Regions from separate parts of the Alteromonas sp. McT4-15 genome, predicted to be linked through region 1. Evidence: predicted binding sites of a transcription regulator. Region 1 holds the regulator's gene; each other region holds the start of a gene.
The links. The regulator NrdR, encoded in region 1, represses ribonucleotide reductase genes. The targets are predictions, from matches to a motif close to AAACACNANATNTNGTGTTT.
Positions count from the first base shown of each region.

Region 2: a site for NrdR is predicted at 2,588-2,607, ahead of nrdA (class 1a ribonucleoside-diphosphate reductase subunit alpha). Genes of this name have one in related genera too.
Region 3: a site for NrdR is predicted at 2,196-2,215, ahead of nrdG (anaerobic ribonucleoside-triphosphate reductase activating protein). Genes of this name have one in related genera too.

Region 1 covers NZ_JAJALG010000035.1:15,539-20,967, forward strand. The annotation lists gene ribBA (bifunctional 3,4-dihydroxy-2-butanone-4-phosphate synthase/GTP cyclohydrolase II) at 1-477, opposite strand, end outside; gene LHL20_RS17620 (riboflavin synthase) at 498-1,160, opposite strand; gene ribD (bifunctional diaminohydroxyphosphoribosylaminopyrimidine deaminase/5-amino-6-(5-phosphoribosylamino)uracil reductase RibD) at 1,181-2,284, opposite strand; gene nrdR (transcriptional regulator NrdR) at 2,350-2,799, opposite strand; gene glyA (serine hydroxymethyltransferase) at 2,887-4,143, opposite strand; gene lpxD (UDP-3-O-(3-hydroxymyristoyl)glucosamine N-acyltransferase) at 4,358-5,386, opposite strand.
Region 2 covers NZ_JAJALG010000018.1:47,613-53,041, forward strand. The annotation lists gene nrdA (class 1a ribonucleoside-diphosphate reductase subunit alpha) at 1-2,310, opposite strand, end outside; gene ubiG (bifunctional 2-polyprenyl-6-hydroxyphenol methylase/3-demethylubiquinol 3-O-methyltransferase UbiG) at 2,914-3,618, opposite strand; gene gyrA (DNA topoisomerase (ATP-hydrolyzing) subunit A) at 3,923-5,429, shown strand, end outside.
Region 3 covers NZ_JAJALG010000001.1:166,246-171,674, reverse strand. The annotation lists gene nrdD (anaerobic ribonucleoside-triphosphate reductase) at 1-1,689, opposite strand, end outside; gene nrdG (anaerobic ribonucleoside-triphosphate reductase activating protein) at 1,676-2,152, opposite strand; gene LHL20_RS00740 (Tn7-like element transposition protein TnsE) at 2,345-4,000, opposite strand; gene LHL20_RS00735 (TnsD family Tn7-like transposition protein) at 4,015-5,429, opposite strand, start outside.

The DNA.
Region 1 (5,429 bases):
TGCAGGCTCAAGCCCTGCTAATCGCGGTAAATCGACCCCTGCTTCAGTGTGGCCAGCGCGATTTAACACGCCACCATCTTTGGCAATAAGTGGGAAAATATGCCCAGGCTGAACAATGTCAGTAGCTTTAGCGTCTTTAGCAACCGCTGCAAGTATTGTCGTAGCGCGATCTGCCGCAGAAATACCAGTCGTTACCCCCGTAGCAGCTTCAATAGAAACCGTGAAATTAGTAGAGAACTGCGCTTCGTTTTTATCTACCATTAGCGGTAAATTCAGTGTTCGGCAGCGTTCTTGCGTCATTGGCAAACACACTAGGCCGCGTGCATGGGTAACCATAAAATTTATAGCTTCAGGGGTGACATGCTCAGCCGCCATAATCAGATCGCCTTCATTTTCACGATCTTCATCATCCATCAGAATAACCATCTTACCCTGACGAATGTCTTCGATAATTTCTTGTGTAGTGTTAAATGCCATAATTTGTGCTTCTTGTAGGGTTATCTTTTTAAAAATCCGTTCTCGGCTAGAAATGCCATATCAATGCCTTTGCTTTTCGGTTCAGCCGCTTTGTCACCTAGCATTAACCGCTCTAAGTATCGTGCGATAACATCTACTTCAAGGTTAACTGCTGTACCGACTTTATACGTGCCCATAATCGTTTCTTTTAATGTATGTGGAATGATCCACAACATAAATTCAGCGCCATTAACTTCATTAACCGTAAGGCTAATCCCATCAACGGTTATACTGCCCTTGTGCGCAATATACTTGGCAAGATCTTCGGGTGCTTTCACCCAAAATTCTATGTAGTCGGCGTGTTTAATGATTTGAGTTACTGTACCAACACCATCGACGTGACCAGAAACAATATGTCCACCAAATCTGTCAGTTGGACGCATTGCCTTTTCCAAATTAACAGTAGAACCCGATGAATAATGCGCAAACCCCGTCAATTTGATGGTTTCTGCTGAAACGTCTGCACAGTAGAAGTCTTTGCCCATATCTGTAACAGTTAGACACACACCGTTAGTGGCAATGCTGTCACCAAGCGCCACATCAGACATGTCTAAGGTAGGTGACGATACAGTAAGGCGAATGTCATTTCCGCGGTTATCCAACTTCTGGATAGTGCCTAGCGCCTGAATAATTCCGGTAAACATAGATTTCCTCTTAAGCGAAGTTAGCGTGCTGTGTTGCTAACATCTGGACGGAAGATAAGCTTAATATCGTTCCCCACCTGCCGATTTTCAATGAGCGTCAGTGAAATAGATTGATCAAGCGATGTAAAATCGGGCAAATTCACCATACTGATGCCTTTATCGCCTAATAATTTAGGCGCTTGATAACAAATAAGTTCATCAACTAAGCCTTCACTAAGTAATGCTCCAGCAAGTCCGGGCCCGGCTTCAACCCATACTTCATTGTATTGCTTGTCACCAAGCTCTTGCAAAAGCGCGCTAAGATCAACTTTTCCCTCTTGCTCATCTACGCAAATAAAGTGTTCACTGGCAGTATCTGGCTGGGCCTGCGTGGTAGCAATAAGTGTGGTGTGACCATCTTTCATCAGCTGGTAGTCTTGACCTAGCGCGTTCTTGCTATCCACGACTACTCTGGTAGGTTGCCTCACTTCCTCTAAAGGATAATCTGTAAAGCCCGCTTCATTTACTCTTACCAATAGACTTGGATCGTCGGCTTTGACGGTACCAGAGCCTGTCAGTACTGCGCAGCTTTTTGCGCGATAATGTTGCACATCGCGTCTCGCCTCAGCCCCTGTGATCCATTGGCTAACGCCATTGCCCAGCGCAATTTTACCATCCAAACTAATGCCGAGTTTTACTCGAACATAGGGTATACCCGTCAACATACGTTTGATAAAGCCAGGGTTCAGCGCTGCAGCTTCAGCAGCCATTACATCGCTAACCACTTCAATACCAGCATCTTGTAGAATGCGAATACCGTTTCCACTTACATTAGGATTGGGGTCAGTCATCGCTATTACTACGCGTGCAACCTGCGCTTTCACTAGCGCTTCAGCACAAGGCGGTGTTCTACCAAAATGGCTGCAAGGCTCTAACGTGACATAAGCCGTAGCCCCTTTCGCGCCCTGCTTTCTTGAAAGCGCGGCTTCTCTTAATGCGTGAACTTCCGCATGAGGAGTACCGGTTTGAATATGGAAGCCTTCGCCAATCAATTGATTACTTTCATCGACAATAACACAACCAACGCGAGGGTTAGGTGACGTGGTGTAAAGGCCTTTTTTGGCAAGTTGGATAGCTTTTGCCATCCAATGATAGTCTCTATTTATAATAGCGTGGTCCACAATTTATCCTGTGATAAGCGGGTTTCGCCTCAGTCGCCCAATCGAGCTATTTCTTCTCCAAACTCTCTAATATCTTCGAAGGAACGGTAGACCGATGCAAAGCGTACATAAGCAACTTTATCTAGCTCTTTAAGTGCTTTCATTATTAAGTTACCCAGCAGCTCACTTTCTACTTCTCGCTCACCTGTCGCGCGAAGCTCAGACTTAAGCGATAAAATACATTGCTCTACTTTTTCGGTACTGACGGGACGTTTTTCTAGCGCACGTTGTAGCCCTGCACGCAATTTATCTTCATTAAACGGCTCTCTAGAGCCATCGCGCTTGATTACGCGAGGCATAACCAATTCTGCGCTTTCAAATGTGGTAAAGCGTTCGTGGCAAACGATGCATTCGCGACGTCTGCGCACTTGATGCCCTTCCGCTACAAGGCGAGAATCAATCACTTTGGTTTCTTGCGCGGAGCAGAAAGGGCAAAACATAAAATATCCTTAACAATTGCGTACTTAGGTTCTCATCAGAGTTATCTCTGCATTACTACCAAAGTACGCAATAAAAGACAAACCTATTTACTTGTAAACAGGGAATTGCGCGCAAAGCGCTACAACTTCGCCTTGCACACGCTTGATAACAGACTCATCGCCCATGTTGTCAAGGATGTCACAGATCCAGCTTGCAACTTGCTTTGCTTCTTCTTCTTTAAAGCCACGACGAGTAATTGCTGGACTACCGATACGCAGACCACTGGTTACAAACGGTGAACGCGGATCATTTGGCACCGAGTTTTTATTAACCGTGATGTTCGCTGCACCTAATGCTGCATCAGCATCTTTACCTGTGATGTCTTTGTCAATGAGGTCGAGAAGGAACAAGTGGTTATCAGTACCACCAGAAACAATCTTGTAACCACGCTCAATCATTACTGCAACCATGGCTTTCGCATTTGCAACAACCTGCTGCTGATACGCTTTGAACTCTGGCTGAAGTGCTTCTTTGAACGCCACCGCTTTAGCCGCAATAACGTGGCAAAGTGGACCGCCTTGGTTGCCTGGAAATACCGAGCTATTTAGCTTTTTGTAGATAGTCTCATCACCACAAGCAGAAAGGATCAAACCACTGCGAGGGCCTGCAAGGGTTTTATGAGTCGTCGTTGTCACTACATGCGCGTGAGGAAGCGGGTTAGGGTAAACACCAGCTGCAACTAGTCCAGCAACGTGGGCCATGTCAACTAATAGAAACGCGCCAACGCTGTCAGCAATTTCACGGAACTTAGCCCAATCTACAACGCCAGAATACGCAGAGAAACCACCAATAATCATTTTCGGTTTGTGCTCTTTCGCAAGCGCTTCTACTTGAGCGTAGTCAATTTCACCCGTTTCTTTGTTTAGACCGTACTGAACCGCATTGTAGGTTTTACCAGAGAAGTTTACGTGAGAGCCGTGAGTAAGGTGGCCACCTTCAGATAAGCTCATACCTAATACAGTATCGCCAGCATCTAGCAATGCCATAAATACCGCAGAGTTAGCTTGAGAACCTGCGTGTGGCTGTACATTTGCGTATTCCGCACCGAAAAGTTCTTTCGCACGATCGATTGCTAACTGCTCAACAACGTCAACGTGCTCACAACCACCGTAGTAGCGCTTGCCCGGGTAACCTTCTGCATACTTATTAGTAAGTTGTGAACCCTGCGCTTCCATCACGCGTGGGCTACAGTAGTTTTCAGAGGCTATTAGCTCAATATGATGTTCTTGACGCTCAACCTCTTTTGCCATTGCATCGGCTAATTCTGGGTCAAAGTCAGCTATGTTCATTTCGCGAGAAAACATGGGGGCTCCTTAACTGCGGTTTTAATGTGGCGTAAAATAATACCAATCTGCATAAGTGACTGCGGTATTGCCAATAGCCTATGCAGGTTAGTATCTGCGCCGATAGCTCAATTTGAGGCCATATTCTAGTCATTTTCAGCCTCGTGTATACCGCTTTATTACGAAATTAATACAAATGGCGTAGGTTTAACGATATACCTACGCCGATATTCAATTAGCGCTGTTTTTCGAGCATTTTAACGCGGTCAAAAAGGCTTCCAATTTTCTGCAGGCGAACTGTATTTTTTCGCCATTCACGATTAGTTTGCGCAGGTTGTCCTGAAGAATAAACACCCGGTTCAGTGATATCTTGAACAATCATGGTATAGCCAGTGACCTGTACGTTGTCACAAATACTAATGTGTCCATTAATACCCACACCACCGCCAATGATGACGTGTTTACCAATATGGCAACTACCTGCAATTCCAGTAGCACCGCATATGCAAGAGTGATCCCCTATTATGCAATTGTGACCAATCTGGACTTGATTATCGATTATGACGTTGGTGCCAAGAATTGTGTCTTCCATAGCACCTCTATCAATACTGCTACTTGCACCAATTTGGCTGTCATCACCAATGCGGACTGACCCTGTTTGAGGGATAGGTAGCCACACTCCTTTATCATTTGCGTAACCAAAACCAGCGGCGCCAATCACCGTTTGGCTATGGACAGTAACCCGCTTGCCTATCACCACATCGTGATAAATAGTCACATTTGGATGAATAACTGACGCTTCCCCGATGTGCGTGCCTTTACGAATAACCGAGTTGGCACCAATGGTTACGCGATCACCCAGTACAACATTATCTTCAATGATCACATTGTGTCCCAGTGACACATCACTACCTATACGCGCTGACGGCGCAATGACTGCTGATTCTGAAATTCCGTTTGCTACAACAGGTGTGGTATCAAAAAGCTGAGCTATGCGAGCAAAAGCCGCGTGAGGATTAGCAACAACTAACGCTGGTACCGGACTATCATCTTTTAAACTTTCATGAAGAATAACAGCCCCTGCTTTTGTATCTTTTAATTGCGGCTTATATTTAGGGTTAGTAAGAAAAGAAATCTGATGTTCAGCAGACCCAGCAAGGGTGCCAACCGCAGAGATGACAACACTGCCCTCTCCCTGAACTGCACCGCCAACGTGATTAGCGAGTTCTTCCAAACTATATGTGCGTTTATTCATAGCAGTCATGCGATGTACCTGTTCGGATGTTTAATGACTATATGGCGCATAT
Region 2 (5,429 bases), on a different contig from region 1:
CGCACCGCCTGCACAATCATCGTCTTCCTCTACTACCACTTCTTCCTGACGTGGCATAGGTACATTGGCTTTAGCATCAAGTGCCGATGTGTCAGACGCGCCGTCGCGAGTGTTATGGTAGTAAAGCGTTTTAACACCCAGTTTGTACGTTGTAAGAAGGTCTTTAAGAAGAAGCTTCATTGGCACCTTATTACCTTCGTAACGACTTGGGTCATAGTTTGTGTTAGCAGAAATAGTTTGGTCAATGAACTTCTGCATAATACCAACCAGTTGTAGGTAACCATCATTTGATGGAATGTCCCACAGTAGTTCGTACTGATCTTTAAGCGTTTCGTACTCAGGTACAACTTGCTTAAGTACGCCGTCTTTACTTGACTTAATGCTGATGAAACCACGTGGTGGCTCTATACCGTTTGTCGCATTAGAAATCTGTGACGATGTTTCAGACGGCATAAGTGCAGACAACGTAGAGTTACGTAAGCCGTGTGTTTTAACGTCTTCACGAAGCGCGTCCCAATCGTAATGAAGTGGCTCATTACACACGCTATCAAGGTCTTTCTTGTAGCTGTCGATTGGCATAATGCCTTGCGAGTACGTTGTTTCGTTAAACTTAGGACACGCACCTTTTTCTTTAGCAAGATTGTTTGATGCTTTGAGTAGGTAATACTGCATTGCTTCAAACGTGCGGTGAACCAGACCATTTGCACTGTGATCAGAGTATTTCACACCGTTTTTGGCTAGGTAGTACGCGAAATTAATTACGCCTACGCCTAATGTACGTCTGCCCATTGTTGCGTTATATGCAGCTGGAACAGGATAGTCTTGATAATCTAATAGGTTATCAAGTGCACGTACCGCAAGGTCTGCTAGTTCTTCGAATTCGTCTAACGATTCGATAGCACCTAAGTTGAATGCTGATAGCGTACACAGTGCAATTTCACCGTTTTCATCGTTAACATGCTGAAGTGGCTTAGTAGGTAGTGCAATTTCAAGACAAAGGTTACTTTGACGAACTGGGGCAACCTCTGGGTTGAACGGGCTGTGCGTATTACAGTGGTCAACGTTTTGGAGATAAATGCGACCTGTGCTAGCACGCTCTTGCATAAACAAGCTGAACAGTTCCATTGCTTTAATTTGCTTTTTACGAATGCTGTCGTCGTTTTCGTATTTAACGTAAAGCTCTTCGAACTTATCTTGATCAGCGAAGAACGCATCGTACAGGCCTGGTACGTCTGATGGGCTAAACAATGAAATGTAGCCGTCTTTCATCATGCGCTGATACATGAGTTTGTTGAACTGAACACCATAATCTAGGTGACGTACACGGTTTTCTTCAACACCACGGTTGTTCTTGAGTACCAGTAGTGATTCAACTTCCATATGCCAAATCGGGTAGAACAAGGTAGCAGCGCCACCACGAACACCGCCCTGAGAGCAGCTTTTAACCGCTGTTTGGAAGTACTTATAAAAAGGAATACAGCCAGTATGGAAGGCTTCACCACCACGGATAGGGCTGCCTAGCGCACGAATGCGACCTGCGTTAACTCCGATACCTGCACGCTGGCTTACGTATTTTACAATAGCACTTGCAGTTGCATTAATTGAGTCAAGGCTGTCACCTGTCTCAATCAATACGCATGAGCTGAACTGACGAGTAGGGGTACGAACACCCGCCATGATAGGCGTTGGTAGTGACAATTTGAATGTTGATGCAGCATCGTAAAAACGGCGAATGTAGTCCATACGTACGTCTTTATCATAATTTGCAAACAAACATGCTGCTACAAGAATGTAAAGGAACTGAGCACTCTCATAGATCTCGCCAGTAACGCGGTTTTGAACAAGGTATTTACCTTCCAGCTGTTTAACCGCTGCATAGCTGAAGTTCATATCACGCCAATGATCGATATACGTATCCATCTCAGCAAATTCTTCAGCAGTGTAATCTTCTAACAAATGTTTGTCGTATTTGCCGGCATCAACCATTTTGGCAACATGAGCGAAAAGCGCTGGTGGCTCGAACTGTCCATAGGCTTTTTTACGTAGATGGAAAATCGCAAGGCGAGCCGCTAAATATTGGTAATCAGGCGCATCAGTAGAGATAAGATCTGCGGCAGACTTAATTAGCGTTTCGTGGATTTCACTGGTGTTGATACCGTCAAAGAACTGAATTTGTGCTTTTATTTCAACTTGTGAAACAGAAACATTATTTAGTCCTTTTGCCGCCCATGTGACAACTTTGTGGATTTTCTCTAAGTCGATGGACTCTTTTTCACCGTTTCGTTTGGTGACAAATAAGTTATTGTTCATGTTACTGGCCGTATGTCTGTTAGCGCTTGATGCGTGGGCTATGCTGCCCATTATCATTTATAATTAATTTTTTAATGCACATGCTGTTTGTCTGGTTTTTACAGATCTAACAAAAGCACACACAAAAGCGGCCTAGACTAATACCAAATAAAGATATGAAGTAGAGACTGCTTATATATTTCTTGTATTGCTTGTTTATTTCAGCGGAGTCGAATGGCGCATCTCTGCGCGATCTGTTTTGATCCCGTTAATTGATCTTGGGATCTCGTGCTGAACTAAACACAAGATAGTGAGGTTTTGCCTCGATTGCAACCCAATATCTGGTGGTATTTCAAGCACTCAAACTGGCATGAAATTTACGTTAGTAACAACTAACTTTTTAGCGTTCTACAAGCGTAAAATATCGGGAATGCAAGCGTTTTTGCTAAACTGATTTCGAAAAAAATTAATTTATTCTTAGAAACTCGTTTTTATAAAAACACGATATATGGTGTTTAAAATATCACCACGACCCAATATGTTGTGTTAATTTATTTTAAATACACTGTATATAGTAAGTGCACAGCAATGTGCATCTACTATTATTTGTACCCTTGTATACGTCTAATCTTGTGCAACGGTATACAGTAAGTAGTTTACGTCTACATTGTTGGCAGAAAGATAAAAACCTTGAGAGATCGGATCCATATGAAGCCCTGTCATATCGCGAGGCAAAAGACCTGCCTGATCTGTCATCGCCATAAGCTCTGATGGTTTAATAAATTTGCTGTGTTCGTGGGTGCCTTTAGGGACGAGTTTAAGAATATATTCTGCACCAAGGATCCCCATTAAATAAGACTTCAGGTTTCTATTGAGTGTAGAAAAGAACACATGACCACCTGGCCTAACTAACTTTGCGCAAGCCATAACAACAGAAGCGGGGTCGGGCACGTGTTCTAGCATTTCCATACAGGTGACAACATCAAATTTACCAGCATTATCCTGCGCGAACTGTTCAGCAGTTGAACAAACGTAATCTACTTTTATTCCCGATTCTAAACCATGAAGCTTAGCGACCTCTAATGACGCCTCAGCCATATCAAGACCTGTTACGGTAGCACCCGCTTTAGCCATTGATTCGGCAAGGATACCGCCACCACAACCAATATCGATAACCTGTTTACCAAACAAACCCTCACTGTGCTGATTGATGAAATCAAGTCGAAGCGGGTTAATTAAATGAAGCGGTTTAAATTCGCCTTCGGGATCCCACCAGCGCGAGGCGAGCTCAGAAAATTTATTAATCTCTTGTTGGTCCACGTTTGTCATAGGTAAAACAATCCTTAACTTCTCTTTTAATAACATATCGCAATTTGGCGGCGTGTTTTACTGTTTTTAGTGATAAAACCGCTTTTTCTGTATCTGTCTGAACGAAAAATAATCGCTTGCCTTTTTGTTAATTAATAAGCGTAATTAAGCGCTACATAATTCTGTCATCAAGTGGTACACTCGAAGCAACATTATGACCCACATAATAATAACCATGCGCGCCCAAGAGCCGCTTTCACAATTGCTGTAAAGTGGCTGCAATGGATAACGCAGAACAAACTAAGATAAAGGGATTAAGCAGTTTATGTCTGATAACGCTAAAGAAATCCTCCCCGTTAACATTGAGGAAGAGTTAAAAAACTCGTACCTCGATTACGCGATGAGCGTTATTGTCGGGCGAGCATTGCCTGATGTAAGAGATGGCTTGAAGCCAGTGCACCGTCGTGTGCTGTTCGCAATGAACGAACTGAAAAACGACTTTAACAAGCCGTATAAAAAGTCTGCCCGTGTGGTAGGTGATGTTATCGGTAAATACCACCCTCATGGTGATTCTGCTGTTTACGACACTATTGTTCGTATGGCGCAGCCTTTCTCACTGCGTTACATGCTTGTAGATGGACAGGGTAACTTTGGTTCAGTTGATGGTGATTCGGCGGCTGCAATGCGTTACACCGAAGTACGCATGGCAAAAATCGCTCATGAACTGCTAGCCGATCTCGACAAAGAAACTGTTGATTTTGTGCCAAACTATGACGGCACAGAACATATCCCAGAAGTATTGCCTACTAAGGTGCCAAACCTATTAGTAAATGGTTCATCTGGTATTGCGGTTGGTATGGCGACAAATATTCCGCCTCACAACCTGACTGAAGTTATCAATGGCTGTGTTGCGCTTATTCAAGATCCATCTATCACTATTGATGACTTGATGACGTATATTCCAGGTCCAGATTTCCCGACAGCAGCGATGATCAGCGGCCGTAAAGGTATTGAAGATGCATACCGCACAGGTCGCGGTAAAATTTATCTTCGTGCTAAAGCAGAAATTGAAACTGACAATAATGGCAAAGAAACCATTGTTGTAAACGAAATTCCTTACCAGGTTAACAAAGCGCGTCTTATTGAAAAAATTGCTGAACTGGTAAAAGAAAAGCGTATCGAAGGCGTTTCTGCACTGCGCGACGAGTCTGATAAAGACGGTATGCGTATTGTTATTGAAGTCAAACGCAACGAATCTGCCGAAGTATTACTTAACCATTTATATGCCAATACACAGTTGCAAACGGTATTCGGCATCAACATGGTAGCGCTAGATAATGGTCAGCCTAAGGTATTCAACCTAAAAGAAACGCTAGAATGCTTTATTCTTCACCGTCGTGAAGTGGTTACTCGCCGTACTGTGTTTGAATTGCGCAAAGCCCGTGACCGTGCACACATCTTAGAAGGTCTTGCAATTGCACTTGCTAATATCGACCCAATTATCGAGTTGATTAAAGCATCGCAAAGTCCAGCAGACGCGAAGAAATCGCTTGTTGCACAGGGTTGGGATTTAGGTGACGTAGCGCAAATGCTAGAGCGTGCTGGCGATGATGCAGCGCGTCCTGATTGGCTAATGCCTGAATTTGGTATTCGCGACGGCAAGTACTACCTTACGGAGCAACAAGCACAAGCTATTCTTGATCTACGCCTGCACAAACTAACTGGCTTAGAACATGAAAAGATCTTAGAAGAATATAAGCAACTTCTAGAAATCATCGCTGAACTACTTCATATCCTTAACAGCCCTGAGCGTTTGATGGAAGTAATTCAAG
Region 3 (5,429 bases), on a different contig from region 1:
AGTTCCGTGATCGATGTCTTCAGAGCCGCATGATGGACACGCATATAAAGTGCGCTTGTCGATAGCATCACATGTATTGCAGATCGTAATTTTCACGTTCACACAAAAATAGTTACACCCTGCTTTTGCTGCGATGTTTAGAAGGTTTAACGCGTTTTTATAGGTTAACGTTTCCTCAAGATTAAGATGAAGTGCTGAACCACCATCAAGGTATTGATTTAGCTCTCTTCCATGCAGGATAAACTTGTCAATATGAGTGGTATTCGTATTCTCTACAAGGTAAAGATAACTGTTGTAGCAGTCTCTGTTAACAACGTATCCATCTTGTTTATCCCATTTGGCGTTTTTGACGCCTAAGTTTTCAGCAGGTACAAACTCTGTGTTGAACTGACATTTAAAATGCTTAGATGCAGTCCTGTTTTGTTCGTAAATGACTTGCAATTGCGCACGAACAAAATCTTTGTATTTTGGATTGTTACCGACTTCGATACCTAAAAACTCAGCCGCCTCTGCCAGTCCGTTGACTCCCAGCGTTAAAAATTGCTTATCTAGGCTAATGAAGCCTGCGTCATAAACAGGTAGTGCTCCTGCTGCTTTATACTCCTCGATGAGCCGACGATAAGCGACTTGATACTTGTGTATCTTCTGAACTTCAGTGCTCAAATCTCTGCCATCCTGAACTAATCGGTTCATATTTATGGTGATCACATTAATAGATCCTGTCGATACGCCGCCTGCACCCAAGCTATATGAAAACGTATTGTCCGTGATCTCGTTACGCAATCGGCAACAGGAGGCTAATGAATCGGCACTCTCTGATTGGTAAACAAAAAATGAGTTACCTTCACTCATCGCTTTAGCGCATGTTGCTGCAAAATTGATGTCTCTGACTGCTCCGTCTTTTGTCAGCATTGCCGCTGTAACCACAGGAAAAGTGAGTACCGCCCGCTTGCGTTCATTGTTAAACCACTCTAGAAAGAAAGCTTGTAACGATTCGATATTCTCCCATTGGGGTTTGCTCATATCGGGAAACACAAACTCGCCAAACATTGAGTCAAAGTAGAATTTGTCATAAAGCGATATGTTCCAAAACACACTCTGATAGCCGCGAGCCGCCGCTGGCTGGTTTAGGGCATAAACGACATGCTGTAGATGGTTAGCGACTTCTTTTGCATGCGTGTTGAGATAGTTTTCTCCATAATCCCGACGCGCAAAATGGTCGAAATAAATCAGAAATTCGACAGTCGCAATGGCTCCTGCAAATTGGGCACTGATGGCAAATACCAAGTTTACGAAGCTGCCGCAGAAAGACTCGATATGTTGAGGAGCCTTGGATTCACCGCCAAGTTCAGTCAACCCATTTAAGAGAAACGGATACATGGTAATTGAGGTGCAGTATGGTTTTAGGCTGGTTTCATCATGCACGTAGATTTCATGTGACTCGATCTGTCGCTGGTACTCAAGTGCAAGTTCATGACCAAATAGCTCTTCAATTTTATTACTCACTAATGCTCGGTTTACCTGAATAAAATAGTCTTTCATCAGTTCAGCCTCGAGCGTGGCAATGTTTTTATGTGTCACATTTGCGTTGGCGTCTAACTTCGCGCCATCAGCTGCTGTTTCAGCATTTAAATAACTATCGATAAACTGTAGTTTTTGTTTTATGTGTTTTTCATCAAGGGTTAGCACACTGATTCTCCCAAAATTTATGGTTTAGTAATTCACCTGTATTGACGTCTATTAGTTTTTGATTGGTCGACGGGGAGTCGAGTCCGCCAAGTGAAAATATCCACTTACCGGTTTTCAGGAATGACAATTGTTCTTGGATTTTTGAGGATACTCTGGGTAATCCGGTGTAAAGACAGGTCTTCAGTTGGGATTGTCTGGCAATACGAAGCTTTTCAATTAGCGCCTCTGCATACCATTCACCTCCAAAGAAGAGCACACAGGTTATAAAGCCCTCATATTTTTTAAGGTAAGCGGCAAATGCTTCATTCGTTAGGGATACTCCCAAGTTGCCGTCCCAAATCTCTTCGCTATGGCAGCCTTCACAACGTAGTTTACAACCGGTGATAGTAAAGCCGAGCGACACTTCATCAGGTACTTCTTGGAAAAGCACTTGAGGTTCCAGTGTGTTAAAAAGGGGCTGCATTAGATAACCCAAACAACTATATGTTGTGCTAAATAATCACACGAGACACTATATGTTGTATTGATCCAGATCAAGGCTTGCAACTGCCAATCATTTTTTCACAGCGCAATAGGATGCAACCCACTTCTTCGCAAAGCAACCGCTCGAAGCTAGAATAGCCACTCTGACGGAAGCGGTATTAATATATTTCTGCTACATTCCTATAACTTTATCAGCGGCTCTTGCTACCCATGATTCAAGAGCATCTAGTTCGTTTTTTATCTTGTTGTCAGGGTGACCTAAATATTCTCTAACCGAAGTGTTTTGTGAAATAAACTGTCGTTTCCAGCTCATTGCATTCAACCTTTCGTCCTTATATGCCGTCATCAACTCATCTAAAATCCTTTGAAAAGTAACAGCGGTATCGCCTGCTCGAAAAAACAATGTGGATAAGCTTTCAGCTTCTAATGTCCCGTCTTTCTTTAACTTACTGGTTAGTTCAATTTCTAGTATCTGAATCGTCGTCGATTTATCTCGCTTAATAACAGCATGGCAGTACCGACGCGGTCTATCCCCAACTAAATGCTGACTGCGACATCTTTTCTTCGGGACATCTCCGATTTTGCTCTCAATTTGCCACCCATGTTCTTCTTCCAGTTTTCGCAGCATGGACTGAAAGAATACAATTTTCTCGGGCGCATCTACTAAGTCCGGAGGGTCAAGATTGTCGACATCGGCCTTTAGAGCTTTTCCTTTGTCACTCCCTTGTTGCAGGCTAGCCAATTCTTTAGGAGTCTGCTCTTCTATCTCTTCAAGGTCTGGTTCAGATTGGGGTGGCAGCGCCTTCACATTCCTTGGGCTACGCCTTGTATCGAGCTCCACATCAAAATTTAATCCGCTTCGCCCTAACTTTACAGAGTGCCGCTTTTTACTGGATTTCGGATTCGTGTCTGGGTCCAGTTCTCTAATATCTACGGGTGGTTTGTTAAGTGGTTTAGGTTTTTCGTCATTTTCTTTAGGGTCTTTGCTCAGCAATAGGTGGTCATCAGGGTGTGAGAAATATACAACATCAAGGTCAGGCGCCTTCAGACCAGAAACTGACCTAATTTCACGAATAAACACCTGATTTTCTTCAGCCTCTCTGCCCGTATAGCCTGAAAGTGAAATTTCACAGTAGCTCAAGTCTGGCGTTGTAAAATCAAATGTCCAACGATCTGCACCGTTTTCAACAATTGAATTCTGATTAATTGATTTAAAAACAGAGCCGAAGCTATCTTGCGTGTCAGAATCAAAGAATAACCAAGTAAAGAACTTTCTGTACTGTAGGCTGTTCATATACCTAACAGGGATATTGGCAGACAACTCAACGTTACCAACCCAATCTTCAGACCAGGACTTACCAAGTTGCCAGGTATTCCCCTGATAAACAGCAGCGCGCACCACTTCTGAAGAATGAAAGAAAAGCATGCGTGCGACTTCTGCTATTGGTAACCAATATACTTTTTCGTCAGTTTCGATTCTGTACAGAACGCAATTGTCGAATTGTTCTGAAAAATCATCGACACGTTTTAAGGTGCGAGGTAGTTGTCGAAAATCTACTTTTTTCCAGCTGTCCTGCTGAGGCAACATAACCGTTTCTGTCCATCCCTGAGCCTTGTTTTCTGTTGATGTTCTTGGAAAGACAGTTCCGGGGACTAAGGCTGGTAATAGATCGATAGGCAAACCCTTCCTAAAATAACCTAGATCATCCCGGTAAAAATAACAAATGACTTTCCACTCTTGCCCTGGATTCTGATACCAATCTCCCAACAATATTAGCTTTGATTCTTTAGGTATTCCGCGAATTCCAATCTCATCAATATTAGACATAAATCGGGCTATCCTTAACTTTGTTCTAAACGTCGTATTTCGGCTTCAATCTTGGGGGTTACTAATTCTATTCGAATTGCAGCTGTTCTGAGTAAACGCCAACGTTTCACCTCAAGGTCGTTCGATTTCATTTGTTCGTAAGCAATCCTCAATCTGTGGAGTTGAAAGTCTTCTACCGATTCTTCATGATCAGTGAGCCATTGGCTGGTCGCTGGTAGATCAGGCAAATGTTTCTCAACTGAATTTGACCGGGGCAGTTCCTTAATGATTCGAGTTCTTGTCAAACGCGGTCTATTACGCACGTTAGCCATGACCTCATATACTGATTCAAGATGCGCAACGTTTTTTGCATCCCAATCACGGTAGTTAACGGCGTAGTGGCTTTGCGAATTTACTTTTCGCTTTGGCCGATTAGACATCAGCCAGCTCTTGTCGTTGCGATACAGCCAAGCATAAATAGCATCACCACGCTCGGTACTTCTAAGTTCTTTGACGCCTGCGCTTGGGTGCCGCTTTAGCATATCTACCCAACTGTACCTGTATTCTGCAGCGTTCTGTACGGTGACTTTTTTGCTAAAATGGCTAGGCACCAAAACTCCTTCCGGAAGTCTGCGCACTTTTTCCAATAACTTAGTTACAGACAATTCGGAGACCAGTGCAGTGGTAACAAGTAAATGGCGCAAAGGGTGAAACGACTTACGATGTTTTCGAAATAGGTTAGTCAGCCAGTAGTTGTTTTCTGAATAGTTAAATTGATCTTCAAATGTTGTTCCAGCCCATGTCCTCTTGAGTAGCCTATGTATTTCCTGATGGCAGACCCGGCTGTTTTTCACTAGACCAAGTTCAACTGCTAAATTTCTGTAAAACAATGTCCAGCGGTTATAGCCAAGGCCTTTAAATTGAGAAGCTTGAAGTAATTGCTCGTACCGGTCATGCAGGGCCCCTTCAATATCTTTTAACTCTATATGCCTGATACTTGAATCCAATTTAATTTCGTTCGCCGCGACAAAAAGGTGCTTCTCTCTCGGATGGAAAGATATCGAAGAGTATTCCAGCAAGCATGAATGATTACTGCAAAACCCTAAGGCTGGCAACTGATGGATTCGTCGCCAATAACACTCGCCGAATTCCATTTGGTGTTCTTTCAAACACTGAGGGCAATAGCGAAAATACTCCTGTTGTTTGATTACGCTGGCAGCAATGCCAGACCGAGTATGTATGTCACCTCCCGAGTCTGAGCGCATGGAACTAATCGTTTTCGAAGCTTGTTGCTGAGATAGGAAAGGTAAATAAACTGGTGCCAATGTGAATGACTTAATAAGCTCTTCAACACTAGTTGGCCAAGCAAGTTGAAGATTATTAACAAGAGAACTTAAGTGGCTTGGTAAGTCTGGAACAGCAACCGCTGTTGAAGACGAAAACACTTCTC